Regions from separate parts of the Aeribacillus sp. FSL M8-0254 genome, predicted to be linked through region 2. Evidence: predicted binding sites of a transcription regulator. Region 2 holds the regulator's gene; the other holds the start of a gene.
What was found. Region 2 encodes NrdR, which represses ribonucleotide reductase genes. Its sites were predicted from a motif close to AACACNATATATNGTGTT; they were not measured.
Positions count from the first base shown of each region.

Region 1 (3,429 bases), 260 kb from region 2:
TTTTTATTTGTTTGAATTTATTTGTTTGAAGTTCATGTGAACATACATACGAATGTTGGACAACATTTATTATATAAAACAAGAATGGAAATGTCATTTCTTTTCGGGCGTTTTATTTAACAATATCCTCTTCATTTGATAGACTAAAAAAGCAAATATAAAATAAAGAGGGTTGCGATATGGGAAAAGAAATATGGAATTATATTGATTCTGGCTTTTCATCTCCTTTTTACAATATGGCTCTTGATGAAGCTTTATTGGACTGGCACAGTGAAGGAAAAATCGCTCCGACGATTCGTTTTTACGGATGGAATCCGCCGACATTATCCATCGGCTATTTTCAAAAGGTTGAAAAAGAAATTGATATGGATGCTGTAAGACGGCACGGCCTTGGCTTTGTACGAAGACCAACAGGCGGAAGGGGCGTGCTGCATGACAAGGAGATTACATATAGTGTCATCGTATCCGAAGATCATCCGCGAATGCCCAAAACCGTGACAGAGGCTTATCGTGTAATTTCGGAAGGAATTTTACATGGATTTCGCTTGTTAGGCTTAGACGCTCATTTTGCAATTCCAAGAACGGATGAAGAAAAACAGCATTTGAAAAATCCGCGGTCATCTGTATGCTTTGATGCTCCGTCTTGGTATGAGCTGGTAGTTGAAGGAAGAAAAGTTGCCGGGAGTGCCCAAACTCGCCAGAAAGGCGTTATCCTGCAGCACGGCTCGATATTGCTAGATTTAGATGAAAAGCTGCTGTTCGACTTGTTTAAATATCCTAATGAGCGGGTCAGGGAAAGATTAGAGAAAAACTTTAAAAATAAAGCGGTGGCGATCAACGACCTTAGAGAAACTCCAGTCACAATGGAAGAGGCATGGAGCGCCTTTAAAAAAGGGTTTGAATACGGGCTTGATATTGAGTTGAGACCGTACCAATTGTCTAGCGAACAAGAAGAGTATGTGAAAAAACTGGCTAAAGAGAAATATGAAACAGAAGAATGGAATTTTAGAAGATGAAGCGGCGAACATGCCGTTTTTTGTATGATCAAAATGAAATGGATCGTTGCTTGTAAATCAAGGTGCCGATGTGTTTTCAAAAACTGCAACTGACAAATTTCTTCAAATACCGCCGGAATGATTCTAAGATCATTAATTTTCTTTTCCTTGCTTCTTTTTTTGGTTAGTTTTACATTTGACATTTTCATAATGCAGCGTATATCATACAATATATAGAGCAAACAAATGTTCTTTAGCACAATATATTGTTATTTTTTCGTTGATAATATCATCTAAATGTGGTAACGTATATCAAGTACGATATTTTTAAGGGAGTTGTGAATATGACAGTGGCGCTGAATGAGAAAATGAAAATTGATGTGGAGAAGCTGAATAAAGATATCAGCCTTTTCCCGCAGGTGCATCCGATTACGGAAGATATGAAAATCACGCACAAAGGTGTTTCGCGCCTTGTAATGCTGGACAGGTATTCATTTAAAGACACTGAAAAAATTACGCTATCTGAAGGCGATTTTGTAGTGCTGACGATCAAGGAAGATCCAAAATTTCCTGCAAGAGGGCTAGGCTACATTAAAGAAATTGATTGGGAAAATAAAAAGGCAAAGGTTCAGGTCGAAGAAGAGTTTCGTCATACTCTTGAAAAGCCTGAAGAACGGGAGACGGGAATCATCGTTCGTTCTTTAGATGTCATCGAAAAACCGCTTGAAATTTTTTATGAACAAATTGCCAAAAGAAATGCAACAGGTCTTGCTGCTGTTGAAAAAACAGAAGAAAAAAGAAAAGAATGGTTTGAAAAATTTTATCAAGAGCTCGTCAATCTGCATTTTATTCCGGCTGGCCGGGTTCTTTACGGCGCTGGAGCAGGGACCGAAGTGACGTATTTTAACTGCTATGTCATGCCCTTTGTAAAAGATTCCCGTGAAGGGATCTCTGAACACCGCAAACAAGTAATGGAAATTATGAGCCGCGGAGGCGGTGTCGGCACGAACGGTTCAACATTGAGACCAAGAAACACATTAGCCCGAGGTGTAAACGGCAAATCATCAGGATCTGTGTCGTGGCTGGATGACATTGCAAAATTAACCCATCTTGTGGAACAAGGTGGCTCACGGCGAGGAGCCCAAATGATTATGCTGGCCGACTGGCATCCTGACATCATTGAATTTATCGTTTCCAAAATGCAAAACCCGCGCATTTTGCGCTACTTAATTGAAAATACAAATGATGAAGGAATTAAGAAGGCGGCTGAAGACAAGCTCAAATTTGTTCCTCTTACACAGCAAGAGCGCGACATGTATCAAGGAATTGTCAACTTTAAAAATGTTCCGGGCAAAGGAGGCTTTTCAGACGCTGTTATTAGAGAGGCGGAATTAAAGCTTCGAGTTGGAGGAACATATACTGTTCATAATCCGGAATTTTTAACAGGCGCTAACATTTCTGTCTGCTTGACGAAAGAGTTTATGGAAGCAGTGGAAGAAGATCGGGAGTATGAGCTTCGCTTTCCAGATGTGGAAAGCTACAATGATGAAGAAATGAAGATTTACAATGAAGAATGGCATAAAGTTGGCGATGTGCGCGAGTGGGAGAAAATGGGGCATCGCGTGCGCGTGTACCGCAAAATTCGCGCAAGAGAGCTTTGGAAGCTGATTAACATTTGTGCAACCTATTCAGCGGAGCCAGGTATTTTCTTCATTGACAATGCCAATGATATGACGAACGCAAGAGCATATGGACAAAAGGTTGTTGCAACAAATCCGTGCGGTGAACAGCCGCTTGCACCATATTCCGTCTGCAACTTAGCAGCAGTAAACTTGGCGAAGATGGTCGACAAGGAAAAGAAAGCTGTTGACTATGAAAAGCTCAAACGAACTGTGGAAATCGGCGTCAGAATGCAAGATAATGTCATTGATGCTACGCCTTATTTTCTCGAAGAAAACAAAAAGCAAGCGCTGGGTGAACGGCGCATCGGCTTAGGCGTTATGGGTTTGGCGGACTTGCTTATCTACTGCGAAAAAGAATATGGAGCAGAGGACGGCAACAAGCTTGTTGATGAAGTGTTTAAGGTAATTGCAACGACCGCATACCGGGCATCAATAGAACTGGCAAAAGAAAAAGGCAGCTTCCCGTTCCTAGTCGGCGAAACGGAAGAAGAGACGCAAAAATTAAGACAAGCCTTCATTAATACAGGATATATGAAAAAAATGCCGGAAGATATTCGCGAAAACATTTTAAAATATGGTATTCGCAACTCGCATTTGCTGACGGTAGCACCGACAGGATCAACTGGCACTATGGTTGGCGTTTCTACAGGTCTTGAGCCATATTTCTCCTTCTCATACTACCGAAGTGGGCGTCTTGGCAAATTTATTGAAGTAAAAGCGGATATCGTTCAAGAATATTTAAATGAACATCC
Region 1 covers NZ_JBBOZY010000001.1:2,580,265-2,583,693, reverse strand. Annotated here, with positions in the region: gene NSQ44_RS12530 (lipoate--protein ligase family protein) at 180-1,016, shown strand; gene NSQ44_RS12525 (vitamin B12-dependent ribonucleotide reductase) at 1,340-3,429, shown strand, end outside.
Region 1: NSQ44_RS12525 (vitamin B12-dependent ribonucleotide reductase) is a predicted target of NrdR. The motif match lies at 1,251-1,268, and genes of this name have one in related genera.

Region 2 (3,429 bases):
TTTTTATATTTTTTAATCCGCTCCTGCAGCTTTTGTTTTTCTTTTTCAAACGCTTCCGGATCGATGTTTTCTACCTGTTGATTTTCGTTTTCCAAAAGCCATGAAGGGAGTTTTTCTTTTCGAACGATTTTTTTGCTGTCAGTCTTCTTATCCTTTGTTTCCGCCCAAGTTAAATATTTCTTATGTTCTTTTTTCGCCACATCCACTGCATCCTTCACAGTTTTAATTCCTAATCGAGCCCAGTGGCTGGCAATTTTCTCAACATACGCTCTTGACAATTTCATATTTGTTTTTAGCAGGACATAATAAATTAAAACATTGACAACTCCGGGAAGCAGCTTTTGCTGAAACATGACATCTTCAATAATTTTCAAATCCGCTGCGGACGGTTCAATCCCGCCTGAAATATCTTTTAGAAACTGTCTTGGAGAGATGGATTCAAGCTGTCGAATTAATTCCTTATCTTTTGACTGTTCAATTTCTTCGTCTTTCACCCGCTGATTCAAAGGCTGAAGCCTATCAACAAGCTCTGGAAGACGGTTACCGTGATTCAGCTTATACCAATCCCTCGCCCATTTTCGCAGCTCGTCTAAATTAATTTGCTCATCATGATCCAAAGAACGGATGACCAGATTTTTCATTTCAATTGGATCAATTCCATAAACATATGCTAATTTCTCAACAGCTTCCTTAACCGCAGGCGTGATCGCTTTTTTGGGCACAATATGCTCTGATAAACCGTCATAAAACAATTGAAAATCAAAGGACTGGTTTTGAATCGAAATCGGTTCTCCAGGCGCATGATCAAAAAGCTCCTGATCGTTTTCCTCAGGTTCCATTGCAATATTGGCTGAAAGCTCAGATGGGTGGATCGATTGGTATACTTCATGAAATGATCTTGTCACATCTTTAGCGTTGCTATCAACCGATTTATCGGAAAAATAGCTTTTCAATCTTTGGTACACCGTTTTTCCAACTCTGTTGTATAAATATATGTTCAACATTCCATCATAAAAAAATTGTTTGGGGGAAAGAGGTCGTTGAAGTTCATAAATATATTTTTTCGGTTCGCTTTCATCGACAAGGTATGTTTTTAAAAGACCTATTCCTTCTAATTTCAAACGGTCATGATAAATTTCATTTAATGGGGATTGAGTAACAGCCATTAAAAAATGGTGGGTCGATTCCGTCCCCCAAAGACGGTTTTGTTCAAGCTCACTCCAAAGCGTCATGTATAAGTTTAACGTTCTTGGCCCGATTAAGGGCTGGTACAGTAATGTAAGAACTTTTCGGTCAAATTCATGAATCAAACTGCTCGTACATTTCACAACGTAGCGATCAACAGGCAGCAGCTCTTTCCAGTGATGATGTCCAATCATTTTTTCAAAACCTTCCCAAATAGCATGTCATAATCTCGCAGCTCTTTATGAACGTTCTTTTTTGATCAGTTCTTTCAATTCCTCAATAAAGACATTTATATCTTTAAATTGCCTGTAAACAGAAGCAAATCGAACGTATGCGACTTCATCAATTTCGGCTAGTTTGTCCATCACCATTTCGCCGATCGTTTCGCTTGATATTTCCGATGTACCTAGATTTCTTAGTTCTTTTTCAATATCATGCGCAGCATCTTCCAATTTTTTTAAAGAAACCGGTCTTTTCTCACAAGCTTTAATCATCCCGCGCAAAACTTTTTCCCTGCTGAACTCTTCACGTGTTCCTTCCTTTTTCACAACGATGAGCGGAATTTCTTCCACTTTTTCAAACGTTGTGAACCGATATTGACATTCCTCACATTCCCTTCGCCTCCGAATTGATCTCCCTTCATCGACTGGACGCGAATCTAAAACACGTGTTCCAAAATGGTGGCAGGAAGGGCATTTCATATCACCAGCTCCAATCTTTTTAACTAAATCAAAAAAGCTCTACCTACATCTTATTAAATAGCATTGGATCAGACAAGAAACTTTCAAGTTCTTGTATTTTTGGTATAGATAATTCGACTGAATGAAATGGATTTCTGTCAGTCCGGTCCAATCAAATGATGTTCGAACCGCCAAACAGTGATGGCAGCCATGCCAATAAAAGCTTTTTTATTTTTACATCACTACCATGAATGATTTTAAAAACATCAAAGCCTCTTTTTCATAACGGCTTTGCAGGGGGTAGAATAACTCGGTCCTTTGAGGCCGCAAATAAGATGCCTCTAAATACCATTCAATATGAAATATTATTCTTAATTATAATATAAAAAGAGGTGCAGTAAAAAGCTGACACCTCTTTGCATTTCCATTCAAATTTTATTCTGTTTTTACTTTAAAGTGCTTTTGCTTGACCCTGTTTGATTTGAACAGGACCCATACCGCGAGGAATTTCAATATTTTCGCGCGTTTGAGCACCTAAAGCTTCAGAAATGTAATCCGCTGCAATATTTGGATTTAAATCACCGCAAGTGTACACATCAATGCTAGCATATCCATGCTCTGGAAAACTATGAATTGTTAGGTGTGACTCTGAAATGATCACAACTCCGCTTACACCCTGAGGCGCAAACTTATGAAACGCAACCTCCCGGATTTCAGCACCTGATTTTAATGCTGCATTTACAAACGTTTTTTCAATAAATTCCAAGTCATTCAACTTATCAAAGTCGCATCCCCACAGCTCAGAGATAACGTGACGTCCCATTGTTTCCATAGCCATGGATCCCCCTTTATAAATTTTTATGAATTCTTCGCACTCTGGTATGTTTAACTACCACGGGGGAAAGTTAGTCCAAAGAGGTCCTAACCCTTTAAGTAGCCACATTACCTTGCGTTTAAGAAGTTCACGAAAAATAGTATATATGGTTTGATTTGTTTTTGCAACATACTTTGTCAAAAATTTTGTGCTGAAAAAAGTATCCAAACAAAAAGAAGAAGAGGGTCAATCTTTGTAATGATCAACCCTCCCATCATTTTATACAGCTGCGGCCAATTTATTCAATTTGCTTGCTACAAGTTTTGCTAAATCCACAACGCGGCAAGAGTAGCCCCATTCATTATCATACCATGCAAGCACTTTTACCTTTCTTGTTCCCATAACCATTGTCGTTAAACCGTCGACAATAGCAGAGTGCGGGTTTGTGTTGTAGTCAACCGATACGAGCGGTTCTGAAGAAAAATCTAATATCCCCTTCAGCTTTCCTTGAGAAGCTTGGATAAACGCTTCATTTACCTCTTCAACGGTCACATCGCGTTTTAGATCTACAACAAAGTCTACGAGGGAGACGTTTGGTGTAGGCACTCTTAATGCAAGACCGTGCAATTTCCCTTTTAATTGCGGTAATACTAAGCCGATCGCTTTTGCTGCACCGGTAGTTGTTGGAATGATTGATTGGGCGCACGCTCGCGCTCTTCTTAAATCTTTATGCGGATTATCAATATTTCT
Region 2 covers NZ_JBBOZY010000001.1:2,841,353-2,844,781, forward strand. Annotated here, with positions in the region: gene NSQ44_RS13800 (replication initiation and membrane attachment family protein) at 1-1,379, opposite strand, end outside; gene nrdR (transcriptional regulator NrdR) at 1,425-1,886, opposite strand; gene speD (adenosylmethionine decarboxylase) at 2,317-2,697, opposite strand; gene NSQ44_RS13815 (glyceraldehyde-3-phosphate dehydrogenase) at 2,959-3,429, opposite strand, start outside.